4 regions of the Paenibacillus sp. RC73 genome follow, and region 3 is predicted to be linked to each of the others. Evidence: riboswitches for the same ligand, from Rfam matches in the RefSeq annotation. Region 3 holds a riboswitch; each other region holds the start of a gene.
What was found. A riboswitch is a leader RNA that binds a small molecule or an ion and turns the genes downstream of it on or off. The one in region 3 is predicted to bind cyclic di-AMP.
Positions count from the first base shown of each region.

Region 1: another riboswitch for cyclic di-AMP. It lies ahead of ABH897_RS24845 (resuscitation-promoting factor); the one in region 3 lies ahead of ABH897_RS11865 (hypothetical protein).
Region 2: another riboswitch for cyclic di-AMP. It lies ahead of ABH897_RS13320 (3D domain-containing protein); the one in region 3 lies ahead of ABH897_RS11865 (hypothetical protein).
Region 4: another riboswitch for cyclic di-AMP. It lies ahead of ABH897_RS26165 (C40 family peptidase); the one in region 3 lies ahead of ABH897_RS11865 (hypothetical protein).

Region 1 is NZ_JBIYCV010000015.1:79,536-83,576, forward strand. Features, by position in the region: gene rsmA (16S rRNA (adenine(1518)-N(6)/adenine(1519)-N(6))-dimethyltransferase RsmA) at 1-537, opposite strand, end outside; gene rnmV (ribonuclease M5) at 545-1,090, opposite strand; gene ABH897_RS24845 (resuscitation-promoting factor) at 1,237-2,385, opposite strand; cyclic di-AMP (ydaO/yuaA leader) riboswitch at 2,655-2,935, opposite strand; gene ABH897_RS24850 (TatD family hydrolase) at 3,137-3,907, opposite strand; gene ABH897_RS24855 (HD domain-containing protein) at 3,949-4,041, opposite strand, start outside.
Region 2 is NZ_JBIYCV010000005.1:18,927-22,967, reverse strand. Features, by position in the region: gene ABH897_RS13325 (polysaccharide deacetylase family protein) at 1-631, shown strand, start outside; gene ABH897_RS13320 (3D domain-containing protein) at 808-1,476, opposite strand; cyclic di-AMP (ydaO/yuaA leader) riboswitch at 1,484-1,659, opposite strand; gene ABH897_RS13315 (amino acid ABC transporter ATP-binding protein) at 1,906-2,628, opposite strand; gene ABH897_RS13310 (ABC transporter substrate-binding protein/permease) at 2,615-4,041, opposite strand, start outside.
Region 3 is NZ_JBIYCV010000004.1:389,232-393,272, reverse strand. Features, by position in the region: gene kdpA (potassium-transporting ATPase subunit KdpA) at 1-1,613, opposite strand, end outside; gene kdpF (K(+)-transporting ATPase subunit F) at 1,763-1,837, opposite strand; gene ABH897_RS11865 (hypothetical protein) at 2,053-2,448, opposite strand; cyclic di-AMP (ydaO/yuaA leader) riboswitch at 2,564-2,739, opposite strand; gene ABH897_RS11860 (hypothetical protein) at 2,899-3,081, opposite strand; gene ABH897_RS11855 (glutathione peroxidase) at 3,207-3,692, shown strand; tRNA gene ABH897_RS11850 (tRNA-Leu) at 3,845-3,927, opposite strand.
Region 4 is NZ_JBIYCV010000019.1:15,825-19,865, forward strand. Features, by position in the region: gene ABH897_RS26155 (4a-hydroxytetrahydrobiopterin dehydratase) at 21-320, shown strand; gene ABH897_RS26160 (GNAT family N-acetyltransferase) at 396-902, opposite strand; gene ABH897_RS26165 (C40 family peptidase) at 1,206-1,706, opposite strand; cyclic di-AMP (ydaO/yuaA leader) riboswitch at 1,711-1,848, opposite strand; gene ABH897_RS26170 (hypothetical protein) at 2,134-2,961, opposite strand; gene ABH897_RS26175 (M1 family metallopeptidase) at 2,973-4,041, opposite strand, start outside.

The DNA.
Region 1 (4,041 bases), on a different contig from region 3:
TGCAATACTCAAACTGCCGTAATCTTTCGTCCCAGGAGACGCAGCCATACGCTCAGCCACTTCCTTTTGGATCATGACGACGATATTCTCCAGAGGGAGCTTGTCCTCCAGCAGCCTCATCAGAATCGGTGTAGTGACGTAGTACGGCAGATTAGCGACGACGCTCACTTTACTAACCCCGGCAAAATCGGAAGCGAACACCTCTCGCAAATCCAGCTTTAGCACATCCCCATGGCGTACCTTCACATGCTCATAAGGGGCCAGCACCTCTTCGAGAATAGGCAGGAGCCGCTGGTCAATTTCCACAGCAGTAACTACCTTGGCCGTTTGCGCCAGCTTCTCAGTCAAAGCGCCAATCCCCGGACCGATCTCAAGTGCGCCCTTCGTTTCGTCCAATCCCGCAGCATTCACGATCTTGTTCAGAATATTTTGATCAATCAGAAAATTTTGTCCCAAACTCTTTTTGAACGAAAACCCGTGCCGCTGAATAATTTCCTTCGTGCGCCGTGGTGTTGCTATATCTTGAATCCCTGTCATACGGATATCACAATCCTTCACTTTCAATTTGTGCCAGCGCACCGGCAAATTCCTCACGGCTGATCTGGAACACAGCGAGCCGTTTATGTAGCTGCTTACCGTTACAGTAACCAATGCCCAGCACATTACCCAAAGTCATACGTCGTGCAGCAGCATTCGGGTGGGTGATAAGTCCGGCGTCAATCAGGTCCGCCCAATCAATTAGCGGATCGGCCCCTTCCACCGTCGTATGCACCCGTGCGAGAGCATGTCTGATCGCTTCAGGCGAGGCATTCTCCACGCCAATATCCCCTTTGCGCGTCGCTTCTGCCTCTGGTATAAAGGCCTGCTTGCAGCCGGGCACCTTGGAGGCAATAATTTTGCGGATACGCTCCCCTGCATGATCGGGATCGGTCAAAATAATGACACCCCGCCGCTCCTGCGCCAGCGCAATTTTGCGCAGCGTCATTTTATTAATGGCGGAGCCCCCCGTTTCTATCGTATCCGCTTCGACAGCACGGCGAATAGCCACCGTATCATCCCGACCCTCTACCACGATCACTTCCTTGATCATTTGCGTTTCCCTCCACTGCTACACAGTCAGCTATATTCATCTTTCCCAGCTTTTGAAAACAAAATAAGAAGAGGGTATCCTCTTCTTAGCATGCATAACTATGATGTTAATACTATCGCATTGCCCTAAACATATACAACACGTTTTTAGTTCATTTCAGGCTTCACTGGTCCAATCACATATACGGTTTTACCGTGCTTCCGACCAAACTGATTGGCTTGACTCAAACTCTCATAATACACATCGATTTTGTGGCCTTTAATTGCGCCACCGGTATCCTCCGCACGGCGGAAGCCCACCCCTTCAATATACACCCACCAGCCGATTGGAATCACACTCGGATCGACAGCGATGGTGCGTCCTTCCGTGACACGCGTGCCGGATGCGGTACGTGTACCGATACCTGGCTCCTGTGACGAATACGCCGTCATGGAGACGTTTTGTAATACTTTGTTATATTTAAAATTCACACCTGCTTTACGGACAGCATTGTCCGAACTAACCCGTGTTGCCTTAACGGCATCTTCAGGACCGACGGAAGCAGCCAGAACGACCGGCTTTTTCTTCGTTCCTACCGCAATCACCTTATCCACACGATTCTGCGCGACTTCCTTGTTTACCAGCTGCTTGGATACCAATTTTCCGTCATGGTATACCTTTTGAACATGCTGGACCACAACACCCGTTTTACCGCTTTGGATGACCCGATTATCGCCTTTATAGAGACTTGGATCGGCCGTTTTGATGACCTGATAAGGTACCTGTTGCTTCTGTTCGACCTGCTGTTTCTTCACACGGATGATTTTTATGTCCATGTTAGACGAAACAGAAGCATCCAGAGCAGGATAAACTTTATCATTTGACGATAATTTATAGCCCGAGGTGCGAATGGCACCCTCTACTGTATTTTCTGTTGTGTACAATTTTTTCGTCTCATTGGCTAAGGATACTTTGACCTGATTGGCACGTTTGATGACTACGCGATCCCCATCCTGTACTGCTCCGTTCAGCGGCATCGAAACCGTATCATGCGGCTGAAGTGAAATAGAATGCTCTTTGAGCAAATCTTGGAGCTGGGATTGTCGGGTTTCTACCGCAGATGCCTTACCATCGATGACAAAAAAAACCTGTTTTTTAGATTCAGTGTACACCAGAATTGAAATCATAATCGTTAGTGCGATTAGAAAAATAGCAACCAAAGCAGCCTGGCGCACATTTTCTTGCTTCCAACGCAATACGTAAGACATGCTGGATGAGCGTGACTCATGGGTCTCCTCTTTTTGGAAAATGCCCATTTCCTCCGTCCTCCTTACATAGCCCGCCGTCTGGAGTAAGACATAGTTGAGATTGACGTGACTATAACAGATTTTCTACAAGACAAGCCCGTAATGCGACTGTCCTGCACCATGTACCCGTCTTCGCGGCATGCTGTCCTCCCCTGTTTAATCACAGTATGATGACAGATTTTCTTTTATTCACAACAAAAAAAGCCAGAGAAAGAGACTAGAGAGCTCTTTCGTGGCTTCCGGCATGTGCGAATATGCGGAAAAATCATGCACGAGATGGCTTCTCTCTTGTTACGCTTACGGGGTTAGCTGTCGGGTTCGGACGTAGAGAGACGCCCTAGCTTGGGTCAACCGCTCATGGCGGTCGCCTTCACATTCACCCCGAAGACCCAGAAAGAAATCGAAATACGGCCCCTCCACCTGTTCAATCCCATCCGGGAAAGGATTTCGGTCGAGCCGGCTGGCGGAAGAGACGCTCCCTTCTTGCCATACGCCGGACGTACTGTAAGCCATATCGGTTCCCCCGTTCCCTGTAAAAGGGACTCAGCGAGACTGGTTCATGAAATGAGCTGTTGATGTTTACACTCAAACAACAATTCACTGAAAAGATGATATCCTGTTTCTATGCATGTTGTAAAGCAGGTTTCAAGTACATTTTTCAAAATATTCGGTTAAAATATTGTAATATTCTTGAGTTTCCTGCAACAAATTCATGATTAGCTTCGTCTATCTCTTTATTTTGATCGATTTCTTCACTTTTTCACTTAATGTCAAATCGTTCCAAGGCATTTTGGGTCGTTATTGACACTAATTCCTCCACCGTAATTCCCTTGATTTGGGCAGCCGCCTCTGCGACCAGTCCCACGTGTGCGGACTCATTTCGCTTCCCGCGGAACGGATGAGGCGTTAGGTAGGGAGCGTCCGTTTCAATGAGCAGACGGTCCAGCGGCACCTGTGCGAGTACCTCCTTTGGCTGCTTGGCATTTTTGAACGTTATTGGCCCGCCAAAAGAGAGGTGAAAGCCCATATCCAGCACCATTTTAGCCGTCTCCCAGCTTCCGGAAAAGGAATGCATGACTCCGCCAACCTCACTCGCTTTTTCTTCACGCAAAATCTTAACAATATCTTCATGCGCATCCCGGTTATGGATGACAATTGGCATGTTCAGCTCACGAGCCAGTCCAATCTGGTTGCGTAGCACCCGATGCTGTACATCCTTCGGTGATGTGTCCCAATAATAATCCAGACCAATCTCCCCGATCGCCACGACTTTCTTATGACTGCATAACGATACAATCCATTCCATATCTCCCTCCTGCATCGTAATCGCATCCTGTGGGTGCCATCCAATCGCCGCATAAATAAAATCATACGTCTCAGCTAATTTCATCGTGGATGGAATCGTCTCACGATTAAATCCGATATTAATCATGCGGGTTACTCCCGCTTCGACAGCACGTGCTATAACTTCTTCCCGATCTTCGTCAAATTGCGGCGCATCCAGATGGGTATGAGTGTCAAATAAATTCAAAATTCATGTCCCCTTATTTACTTTTATTGGCATACATTTGTCTATTGTTTGACAAAATAATTCCTTATTTCGGCAGGAAGCTTGTCCTTTACCCCATCCAATTTGTTTTGGGGATAGTACATGTGATATTTACC
Region 2 (4,041 bases), on a different contig from region 3:
AAAACATGCGGATATTTTTAAAATGTGCGGCCCGCATACGCAGCAAATTGCCCTGACTTTTGATGACGTGCCCGATTCCCGGTATACGCCGCAGGTTCTGGACATTTTGCACGCGAATGGGATCAAAGCCACCTTCTTTATTGTCGGTCACCGTGCGGAAAAACACCCGGGCATGATTCGCCGTATCGTACGTGAAGGCCATGCCTTGGGCAACCATTCCTATACCCATCCGGATTTTAGGAAGGCTTCACCGGAACGCTTTCGCAACCAGATTAAGAAAACAGAACATATTTTGGAGGCCACTGTCGGCTTTCGACCCAAGCTGATCCGCCCGCCCTATGGTGAAATTACGGAGCCTCAGATCCAGTGGGCGCGTCGACACGGCTACATGATTGTCAATTGGAACGTAGACTCCCTCGATTGGAAGGGACTCAGTAAAACACAAATTCAGCGTAATGTGATCCCGGCTACCGGACCAGGCTCCATCATTTTAATGCACGCAGGTGGAGGTCAAAGTTCCAATCTGAAAGGCACTGTTCAATCCCTGCCGGGTCTCATTCAGTCGCTGAAAGCCAAGGGCTACAAATTTGTCACGGTTCCCCGGCTACTTCACACCTCGGAGCGGAAATAACAGTAAAAAGGGCTGTCTTACCAGCAGATGCATTCTGCTCGTCAAGACAGCCCTTTATTAATCGACAAGACCCATATATGAATCTGAACCTGCGATTAAGCTATTTGATTATAGATCACAGATTATAGTTTACATAATATATATTATGTTCACTTAATTCATTTGCTTACATAAGTCTATTTATCAATGACATACAGCTTCACATTCTGAAAACCAAAGTCACTCACAAAAGATGGGCTGCCTGGAATGAAAATATCAATCCGTTTACCCGTGATGGCGCTGCCCTTATCGCGTGCTACCGCTACAAAAGATTGATCGGGCAGCCCCGGGTGGGAATAGCCTGTAACCAACACTTTCGTACCCAACGGAATTACGTTGGGGTCTACCGCAATCGTACCGAGCTTAAGCGGATTTCCGAAATAGTCCACCGCTCCCCATTTTCCATTTTCACTGGCTGCTGCGGAATACGCTGTGGCCTTCACGTCAACTACTTTGCTGTAGTTAAATGTTTTGCCCCATGCTTCAACCTGTTGACCGTCACCTGCTGGCGCTTTCTCGGAAAGAAGCTGAGGCTTCGAATCCGAAGCGGCCTTTAACTTGTTCTCGTCCGGCACCTTAATTTGCACTCCTGCATATATATTGCTGGCGGCAACATCCGGGTTCTCCTTTTGCAGATCTTCTACAGATACCCCGTAACGTTGAGCAAGTAAAAAGAAGGTATCACCTTCCTTGGCGGTATGAAGCGAAGCGGCGTCGGCTACCCCGGCTGTCTGCGCCAATCCTGCAATGGCTGCTGCCAGCACCGCAAATTTCATTGTTTTTCCAATACGTTTCAGATGTTTCAAAAGATATGTACCTCCTCTGTTATGCCTGCGAAGTTAGCTGTCGGATTCGGACTCAGGAGAAGCCCTATGCTTTTGTGCAATTCACCCCTAGGCAACCTTCCATCCATTCGTATGAAGACGGATCAGAAGTTACTGCCGTTGTTACGTCCCCCGCACTTCCCATGGTTTTGGGTCCCGCATTCAGCGTCTGTCGTAGCTGTCTGCTGCCCCGGTAAGTTTTGGCTCACTGCATAATATCACAATTTTGTAACCTTATCTGCATGAAAATGTTGGGAACCCTGAACATCATACTACATCTGTTACAATTTTGTCATCATGAAATCGAAATCAGTTACAAAAATCTGAACGAGGATGACAAAAAAAGAAAAAGCCCTCCCGTCAAACTTCCACCGCGGAGGGCTTACTTCATAGCCTTTATAAGCTCATTTCTTACAAAACCTTGGCAAGAAAATCCCGGGTACGATCATGGCTTGGAGTGCCAAAAACTTGCTCCGGTGTACCTTGCTCCACAATTTGACCGTTATCCATAAAGATAATGCGGTCTCCTACCTCGCGGGCAAAGCCCATTTCATGTGTCACGATGACCATCGTCATGCCACCCTCAGCCAGCTTCTTCATCACGTCCAGCACCTCCCCGACCATTTCAGGGTCCAAAGCGGAAGTCGGCTCATCGAAGAGCATCACATGCGGCTGCATCGCCAAGGCGCGTGCAATCGCAATCCGCTGCTTCTGTCCACCGGATAGCTGATTGGGATAGGTGTCCTTTTTGTCTTCAAGTCCAACGGTGCGCAGTAGCTCTAGCGCAATTTTCTCCGCTTCCTTCACGGACTGGCCTCTAACCTGAGTCGGCGCAAGCGTCAAATTTTGCAGCACCGTTTTGTGCGGGAACAGGTTGAAATGCTGGAACACCATCCCCATTTTCTCACGAGTCGCATTAATATTATGACCACGGGCTGTAATCGGCTCGCCCTCAAACAAAATCTCCCCGTCGGTCGGCTGCTCCAGCAGATTCATACAACGTAAAAATGTACTTTTCCCCGAACCACTCGGGCCAATGACGACAACAACCTCGCCTTTGGCAATATCTATATCAATGCCTTTTAAAATTTCATTTTTGCCGAACGATTTACGCAGTTGTTTAACGGTGATCACTGGCTCTCAACTTCCTTTCCCATAAACCCAACAGCTTCGACAAGCTGAATGTCATTACAAAATAAATAGCAGCCGCGATGACGAACGGACTTAATCCTTCGTAGGTGATGTTCTTAATGACTTGGGCCTGATACATAATATCCACCATACCGATGGTAGAAATGATGGAGGACTCTTTAATAATCGTAATAAACTCATTGCCGATCGCAGGCAGTACAGACTTGAACGCTTGCGGTAAAATGACGTGACGCATAGCTTTGCCTCGTCCCATACCGAGTGAACGGGCTGCTTCCATCTGACCACGGTCCACTGCCTGGATACCTGCACGGAAAATTTCAGCCAGATATGCCGAGCTATTCAGAGATAACGTAATAATACCGGACTGAAGTGGCGTAAAATTGACGCCCAGCGTCAAAGCAACTCCATAATGGATGATCATAAGCTGTACCAGCATAGGTGTACCACGTAGTACCTCTACGTAGGCCGTACCCAACCATTCAATGATACGTACACCACTCATCCGCAGCAGAGAGATGATCAGACCAATGATAAATCCGAACAGTACCCCGAGCGCAGACAGCAACAACGTGTAGCCGATACCCGTAACGTAAAAGCTGCGATATTTCCAAAATATATCCACGATGTTGTTGGATGAAACCTGTCGATCCGCAGAGAGCGCACTCGCTTCCGTGGAAAACTTTTCAATAGACCCGTCTGCTTTCAGGCGAGCCAACGTTTTATTTACAGATGCCAGCAGTTCAGCATTTCCCTTACGAATACCTACAGCTGTTTCTGCTCCCTCATCCTCAGGCACCGCCTTGGCGAGCGTTACAGTACCGTCCAACGTATATCCTTTAGCAACTGTATCTTCAATCACGACAGCGTTAATACGCTGTGTCCGAAGCTGGAGCACCAGGTCGGAGATTTTATCCAGCGAAGTTACAGCGACATTGGGCACTTTTTGAGCAATCTCTTCCTGAATACTGCCCTTTTGTGCGCCGATCTTCTCGCCTTTCAAAGCAGCCATCGTCGGATATTTGTCCTTATCCTCCGGACGTACCATAATGACTTGCTTGGAGTGGTAGTATACATTCGAAAAATCAATGCTCTTTCTGCGTTCATCCGTTGGTGTCATACCAGACAGTACCAGGTCTACACGACCACTTTGCAGGGCAGGCAGTAAGGAGTCAAAGCTCATGTCCTCAATAACCAGCTCCGCGCCAAGATCCTTGGCAATTTCATTTGCAATATCAACGTCAAAGCCTACAATGGTATCCTTACCGTTAATGTCTTTATGAAACTCATACGGCGGAAAATCGGCACTCATGCCGAGTACAAGTTTTGGCTGTGTCTTCGCTTCCGTCCCGTATGCAGTAAGCATCGGAAGACCAGCCAACAGCAAGATAACCGCCG
Region 3 (4,041 bases):
ATCAGCAGCACAACCCCGATCAGAATCGCCCCAAACAGCTTGTTGTCCGTACGAAGTGTGCCTGTCGTCACTGGAGTCGGTGCTTTGGCATTCAATGAAGCTGCTACAGCTAACAGTGCAACAATCGATACATATCGTCCGAAGAACATAACGATACCCGTTGTCGCGTTCCAGAATACGTTGTTATCCGCAAGCCCCTCAAATCCCGAACCGTTATTAGCCGCAGATGACGCATATTCATATAACACCTGAGTCAACCCGTGATATCCGGGGTTTGTGACCGCATCGTATCCCCAATGACTCATAAAAGCGAGCGCAGTCGGCACCAAAATGAGAAACGGATGTACCAAAATGGCAATTGCGATCAGCTTCATTTCCTTGCCTTCAATCTTCCTGCCCATAAATTCCGGGGTCCTGCCGACCATCAATCCACATATAAATACACCCAGAATCGCGTACATCAGCATATTCATCAGCCCGACACCCTTACCGCCGAAAATGACGTTCAGCATCATTTCACCCAAAGCAGCCATACCGCCCAGCGGGGTCAGTGTATCGTGCATATTATTGACCGAACCTGTCGTAGCCGCCGTCGTTACCGCCGTGAACAGTGCCGATTGTCCGATGCCGAAGCGGACCTCTTTCCCTTCCATGCTTCCCTGAGAAGCATCCACCCCCAGTGCCTGAATCAGCGGATTACCCGTTTTCTCTGACACGTACGTAATAGATAGGAATACGAGAAACAGTACCATCATGGAGCTAAAAATAATCCACCCCTGCTTGCGATTACGAGCGAACAGCCCAAAGGTATACGGCAGAGAAGCTGGCATCACCCACATCGCCAAAATTTCCAGCACATTCGTCCAGGGACTTGGATTTTCAAAAGGATGCGCCGAGTTGGCCCCATCGAAACCGCCCCCGTTCGTCCCCAAGTGCTTGATCGATTCCATCGAAGCAACGGGTCCCAAGGCAATCTGTTGCTGTGTTCCACTCATCGTCGTGATATCCGCCGTAGGCTGAAGCGTCTGCGGTACTTTCAGTCCGACCAGCACCAGCGTAAGCACAAAGGCCAACGGAAGAAAAATCCGTATAATTGCTTTGATAAAATCCTGAAAAAAGTTGCCCATTCCTTCACCGCGCCGCGTCAATCCTCTCATAAAAGCCGCAGCAACCGCAAAACCGGAAGCAGCCGAAGTAAACATCATCATCGTAACGAACGCCATCTGCGTCATATACGTAAGTCCACTTTCTCCGCTGTAATGCTGGAGATTCGTATTGGTCATAAAGCTGATCACTGTATTAAAAGCCAGTGACGCTTCCATATTGTCGTTTCCAGCCGGATTACCGGGGAGCAGTCCCTGCAAGCGCAGTAGCACATAGCTGATCGCCACAAGCACGACATTCGTAGCGATAAAGCTCATCACATACGTGGTCCAACGCATGCTCTCCAGCTTTTTCAATCCTATAACCTTGTAAATCAGCTTCTCCGTCCCGCCAAACACTCGGTCCGTCCGATTCGGTTCATTTGAGAATACATGATACATATAGGTGCCCACTGGTTTCACCAAGAGCAGCAATATCACAATCACAATTCCAATTTGCAGCAGCTCCATCATCTATTCCCTCCTCCAAAATGCTCCTGCGTTTGGAATAACAGACGGGTTCGTAGCACCAGGCGTTGCACACGTTTGCGAAAGCCCGCTGCCTCTGATGCTTCATCCATGATCTGCTGTTCCCCGCCCGCTTGATCCTGTTTAGCTGATTAGAACTTTTCAGGATTCAGGAGTGCGTAGATTAAATACACAAACACAATAGCCGTAAGCGTAAGCACAACCATCATCCTTTTCGCCCTCCTTTGGAGGTCTGTGCATCACACCAGCGTACAAACAGCAGTATCACTCCATAACTCGCAGCCATCACGAGCAGCATGTATATATCCATCATGTTCATACCCTCCCGTATCTGTCCTCAGATCGTTATTCTTACACCCTCGTAAAATCAACATACAATTACTTTGAAAATTTTAATTTATATTAGCCATATCGTAAGCGACTATCCGTTCAGCAGGAAACCCACCTCTCCATTCAAAGTGTAGATCACATGGTCCGCTCCCAAACCTCGATAAATCCCTTGAGGATTACAGCCGTGTGTAATGACATAGATCGAATCTGATGTCAGCGGCCGGCATATTTGCAGAAAACGGCACGTCAGATTCAAGCTGTTCTCGAACAAATACACGCAGCCAATTTCTTTTTTGGGAAAATTCCATTTCCCCGCTTGCATCGTATTGATGCGCACAATATGCTCCACACCCATTTTTTTGAGCTGTCGTTCCTCCTGAGCGCTATTCGTAAGAACCGCAAACGCCAGTTTTTTGAACATAAGCAATTTCACAAAATTTCTGCCCGTTTCATTCGGTGCAGTGACAATGATTAGCCGACCTTCCATCAGTAGCTCCTCTCCCGGTATAAAAAGACAACAAAAAGAAGCCAAAGGAAAAAGGCTTTCCTCCGGCTTCTTACGTAACCATGATAAAATAAACCATGGCTGCACACGGCGGTTTGTTGCCTCTCCCTGTACGCTTACGAGGTTAGCTGTCGGATTCGGACGTGAGAGTCGCCCTATTTCTGACACTTGGCCAGAAAATTCACCCCTTGAGACACTCGGCCCTTTAAAAGCCGCATAGATCTCGTTTGGTTCCCCCGCTTTTGCAACTGCAAAATTCAGCGCTATAGACAATTCGTTGCTGCTTCATTCACTTAATTTGAAATTACGTCTTGAATCATACACCCGCGCAAGGAACACTGTAAAGCTCACCTGCGGGGTTATAAATCGGTCTTTGGAGCATAAAAGATTAATAATAGCGTTTACAACACAAATATCCTTCTCCCAGCTCCTTCAATCTCGGTTTTTCATCCCTTTTCGAAAATGAAGAGGCATGTCAATATTGGCGTATGGGGAGCATTTTTTGTCCTTTTTTTGTAAAAGAGAAAGGAAAAGTGCTGTATGTACCTGATAAACGCCGATTGAACCTGTTTTTACCATGAGAAACACCGCTATTTGCCCCATTTGCAGTGCCATTTGCCGTTTTGGACAAAATACGATTTTACAGCAGCAGACGGCGCATTACATCTATTTATAGACTTGCAACTCTTCGTTAAATTGCTTACAATTTAATTGTAGAATATCAAATTAGGAGGAAAACCATGACCGTTTATGAACATGATGCACAAACCCTGCAAGGGAAAGAAATTCCGTTGTCCACATACGAAGGAAAAGTACTGCTCATCGTGAATACAGCCAGCAAATGCGGGCTAACCCCCCAATACAAGGCGCTACAAGAGCTATATGACCAATACCATGAGCGGGGTCTTGAAATCTTAGGGTTTCCCAGCAACCAGTTTGCCAAGCAAGAGCCGGGTTCCAGCGAGGAAATTTCGGAGTTTTGCCAGATCAACTATGGAGTTACATTTCCGATGTTTGCCAAAATAGATGTCAATGGCGATCAGGCGCACCCTTTATTCCGCTACCTCACCCAAACAGCTCCGGGCGTATTAGGCTCCAAAGCAATCAAATGGAATTTTACTAAATTTTTGATTACACGCGAAGGTAACGTATTTAAGCGCTATGCCCCACAGACAACTCCGGATAAATTGGCGGGGGATATCGAGAAGCTCTTGCAACAAAGCTGACAGGTCCATCCCTGTTCACAAGCAGCCAATCCAAACGGCTGCTCCTGTGGCTAGGAAAAAGGGATATTTTAGTTCGGCTTATATAACAAAAAAAGCAGCCAATCACGTCAAAAACGTGTCAGGATGCTTTTTTAACTGTGTCTTGCATGTAATGCGGTCGAGAGGACTCGAACCTCCACGGGCGTACGCCCACTACCCCCTCAAGATAGCGTGTCTGCCATTCCACCACGACCGCAAATTCTAATGTTTTGAGGCAACAGATTTATTATACTCCCTTGCATTCTATTTGTAAACATAAATACAATAATTATTTTTATGTCAAATAATCTAACATATAAAAGCTATAAAA
Region 4 (4,041 bases), on a different contig from region 3:
AAACAGGGAGGAGTCGTATCATGCCTTTTACACAAGAAGAGATTGAAGCACATCTGGAGAAGCTGGAGGGCTGGGAACTGGAGGAAGGACGATGGATTGTCCGGAAATATAATTTTTCCAGTTTTATGAAAGGGATTGCATTCGTGGATGAAGTTGCTGCTATATCGGAAGCATTTAATCATCATCCATTTATTACGATTGATTATAAGACCGTGACCCTGCGTTTAACCTCCTGGGATGACGGTGGCATTATGGCCGTGGATATTAAGGAAGCCCAACAATATAATGAAGCTTTTGAGAAAATGCGTAGCAGTCATTGAGCTAATCGTGGTCTGTCGTATGATAAAAGCGCCTTCGATATACAACAATGCAGTTGTATGCCGAAGGCGCTTTTATCATAGAACATGAGGCTGGTGGTCGGGATGATATACCATACAATGAAATGGCTTCTTGCCATCGGGAGTCTGACGTTCATAGGTATCCGTAAGCTCAAATCCGGCTGCCTTGTAAGCCCGGATGGCGCGCCCATTCCAAGTCAGGACCTCCAGATCAATTTCATTCTCAGGGTTGCGTCGTCTGGCTTCCTCGGCAATTGCACGGACAAATTCGGCGCCTCTGCCATGTCCACACAATCCGGGATGCATTCCCAGACCTAGCCGGGTCACGCCAATCATCGGGAAATATTGAGCAAATCCGGTTAGTATGTTCTCGTCATCCAGTACGGCTACATATTGCTCCTGGCGAAGCGAGGGGCTTCCAAATTCGACCTCAAGCGCCTTCATTTGTTCCCAAGGTAACCAGCCGTATATATTGTAGGGTGAATCATAGCGCCACTCACATATCGCAGCCGCCTGCTGCTCGTCCATCGGCACGATTCGGTAGTTAGATATTGAGGCCGGCATGTCTTCCCATCCTCCTTTTACAAGTACTTAAACCATTAACAACAGATTGTAGACAAGTTGAAGGGGATTGGCAAGCGTGTTTATTTCATACCCAAGTCGGGTATACATTCAATAAGAAGGCTTTACTGCTCATATGCTCCCCCCGCCGTGACGGTAAAACCGACGATGTTCGCAAAAACTGAAACCTTTTGAGGTGTCAGTTCGTCAGTAAAGTTAACGTTTCTGATGTTGCGGACATAAAAAACCGCAATTGGATTCCGGCCAGAATCCAATTGCGGCTCAGGTTAGCTTGCTGTTCGTTAGTTATTCTACGTTGTCGTCATCAGGAGTTTCAGAAGCTACAGCGTGGTAAGCATCTGTGCTCATAATTCTTTTGGCACCGACATATCGGTTAGCGTAATAATTTTCGTTCAGTGAGCTAACAACTACACCACGTGAAGATGAGGAGTGAGCAAATTTCCCTTCACCCATGAAGATACCTACATGGGAAATGCCTCTACCTGTGGTGTTGAAGAACACCAGGTCTCCAGGTCTCATTTCATCGCGGGATACGGAAGATCCCATTTTGAATTGTGATCCGGATTGATGCGGCAGTTTAATTCCCAGTTTTTGATATACATACATTGTGAAGCCGGAGCAATCGAATCCGTCGAGTGTAGTGCCTCCGCTTCTGTAGCTCGTTCCTTTGGTATCTTGGATGACCTGGTCCATCTTGGAGTCTGCAAATGCACTGCCGCCACCGAATGTAAAAGATGTAAAGGCAATGGCAAGACCCATGGCTGCGATTGTTAGTTTCTTCTTCAAAAAAAAATACCCCTTCCAATGCCTGCGAGGTTAGCTTAAGGATTCGGTAGAAGGTTCCCCTATGACCACTCTGTTGCGAGATCAATTCACCCAAACTGGTTCCCCCGCTTCCTAGGTGCCAGGAATTAGGCTTAACTTAAGATGTGCACCTTGGAGAGCAGTATTCACGATAACGATGTTTTTAAGGTAAAGGTTACAATAAAGATTACAAAGTTGTTACTATCAGTTCACTGCGATTATTGTAACAAAGTTGGCTGGCTTTGGCAAATGTTTCATCGCAAAAAATCACAAAAAAATCTGCTCCCTTTATCGCGGGAACAGATTTTGTTAAGAGTATTCAGTTATGTGCCGTTTACATGGATAGGAATGGATATAGATAGTCGCCTTTCGACAGCCAGAAATTGCTCAGGAGGAACGGAGTGGGGGTTCAACCTCTGTCGGAGATATCGGTATGCCATAGGCGGTACTGTGAACTGATGTGCCATAGCCTGACCAGACTGGTAACAAAATGATACGTTTGCTGGAGAATGAGTGCCAGCATGCCAGTCCAAATCATCGCCACCGTGCCGAATAGGCCAAGGACAAGCAGCACACCTGCGCCGAGCAGAAGCGAAATACCGATAGCCGGAAGGATTTGGCGAAAGAAGGCGAGCAGCGACGACAGTATGGCGTGACCACCTACGGTGCCTAGCTGCATGTACAGGATGCACTGGCGGATGAACCAGCCATAAGCGATCCAACCGATGGCATAGGGCAGCACATGCAGCAGATAGGCGGGAGATTGCAGCGCCCCGGCTACGATAGGGTAGAGCCTCGGCACCACCCAGAAAGCAGGGAGCAGCAAGAGCCCAAGCTCGATGACGTAATAGATCAGCGATGATAAACCATGACGTTTCATTCCACGGAAAAAAGACAGACTTTGCGGCTCGGTCGCATGGGTGTGCAGACTTTGGTATATTCCCGCCCGGATGAAGGGGGTAATCAGTATACGCAGCACCGTTGCCCCCAGTAGTATCCACAGATACATATGAACCTCCCGGTTGTCTGTCAGGGCAATCTGGCTCTCCATCCAAAACAAGGTCTGCCCCAGTTCATTTTGACCCTGATCAGGGTAGCGCAGTAGTAGGGGAATAACGGCGGATTGTACCACCCGATAGAGAAAAACGCCCCATAGCAGTCGATACAAAAATAGAATGATGACAATATAAAATTGTATGCGCACAAGCGCCCAGCCTTCTTTTATAACGGTACGCATCTATAGACACCTCACCATGACAGACTTCCAAGCAGTGTCTCCAGCAGCTTGGTTACACTTATGCTCCAACGGGTCTGGGTTTTTTCGTTCAGTTCGTCCTTCAGACTGTTATTGATATGCTTGTTCTCCAGCGCAATCGTGTACAGTGGATCAACAATCACATGGGAGACCGGAGATGCACTTTTGAGTCGATAGGTGGTGCTTTTGCCCATGCCGTCCCAAGCCTTGAATATCGTTGTACCGTCCTTGAAAGTAACTTGAACAGGGACCTTGGGATAATCTGCCCCTTTTTTGCTGAGTGTGATGGTTGCTTCGTATCCGTTGGCCAGCTTGCGGTTCGTAATGCGATCCACTGAAAAATCCGCCATCTGGCCGTCGTATACATATTGTTCAAAATAGTGGCTCCACGAACGTCCGGTGACTCTTTCGACGATACGCTGAAAATCCTGTGAGGATGGATGCTTGAATCGGTAGGTCTGGACGTAGGTACGCATAATTCGGTCCATTTTTTTTACGCCGACCTGGCGTTCAATGCCACGCAGCACCAGCTTACCCCGAGAATAGGCATTTTGTGCATATTTAATAGCTGAGCCGTACTTCCAGGACTCACGGTTTAACGGCTGCGGGGAAGATACCTGTCCAGACTGTAACGGCAAGTTGGGGATAAGTCCGTACTCTTGCTCCATGAGCCGTTCCTCTGCATAAGAGGTAAAGCCTTCATCCAGCCATGGTTCCTCGAATTCGTTGTTTGCCACCATTCCATAGAAATATTGATGCCCAATCTCATGAACGACTGTCCGCTCCAGACTATAGCCTGGATTCAGGTTATCAGCCGCTGCAGCCGTAATGAGTGTGGGATATTCCATGCCGCCCGCGCCGCTGCCTGCTTTGGGTGGTACAACGATGGACAGGGTCGAATATGGATAAGGCCCGTACCACTTGCTGTAATAGGAAAGAGCGGCCTTGGCTGCGCTCATATAGCGTCCCTTGAGCTCCTTGTGCGATGGGTCGAGATACAGTTTGATTTTGACACCCGGCACCTCGGCAGAGGAAAATGGCTCTTCTGCGGCTACAAAATTC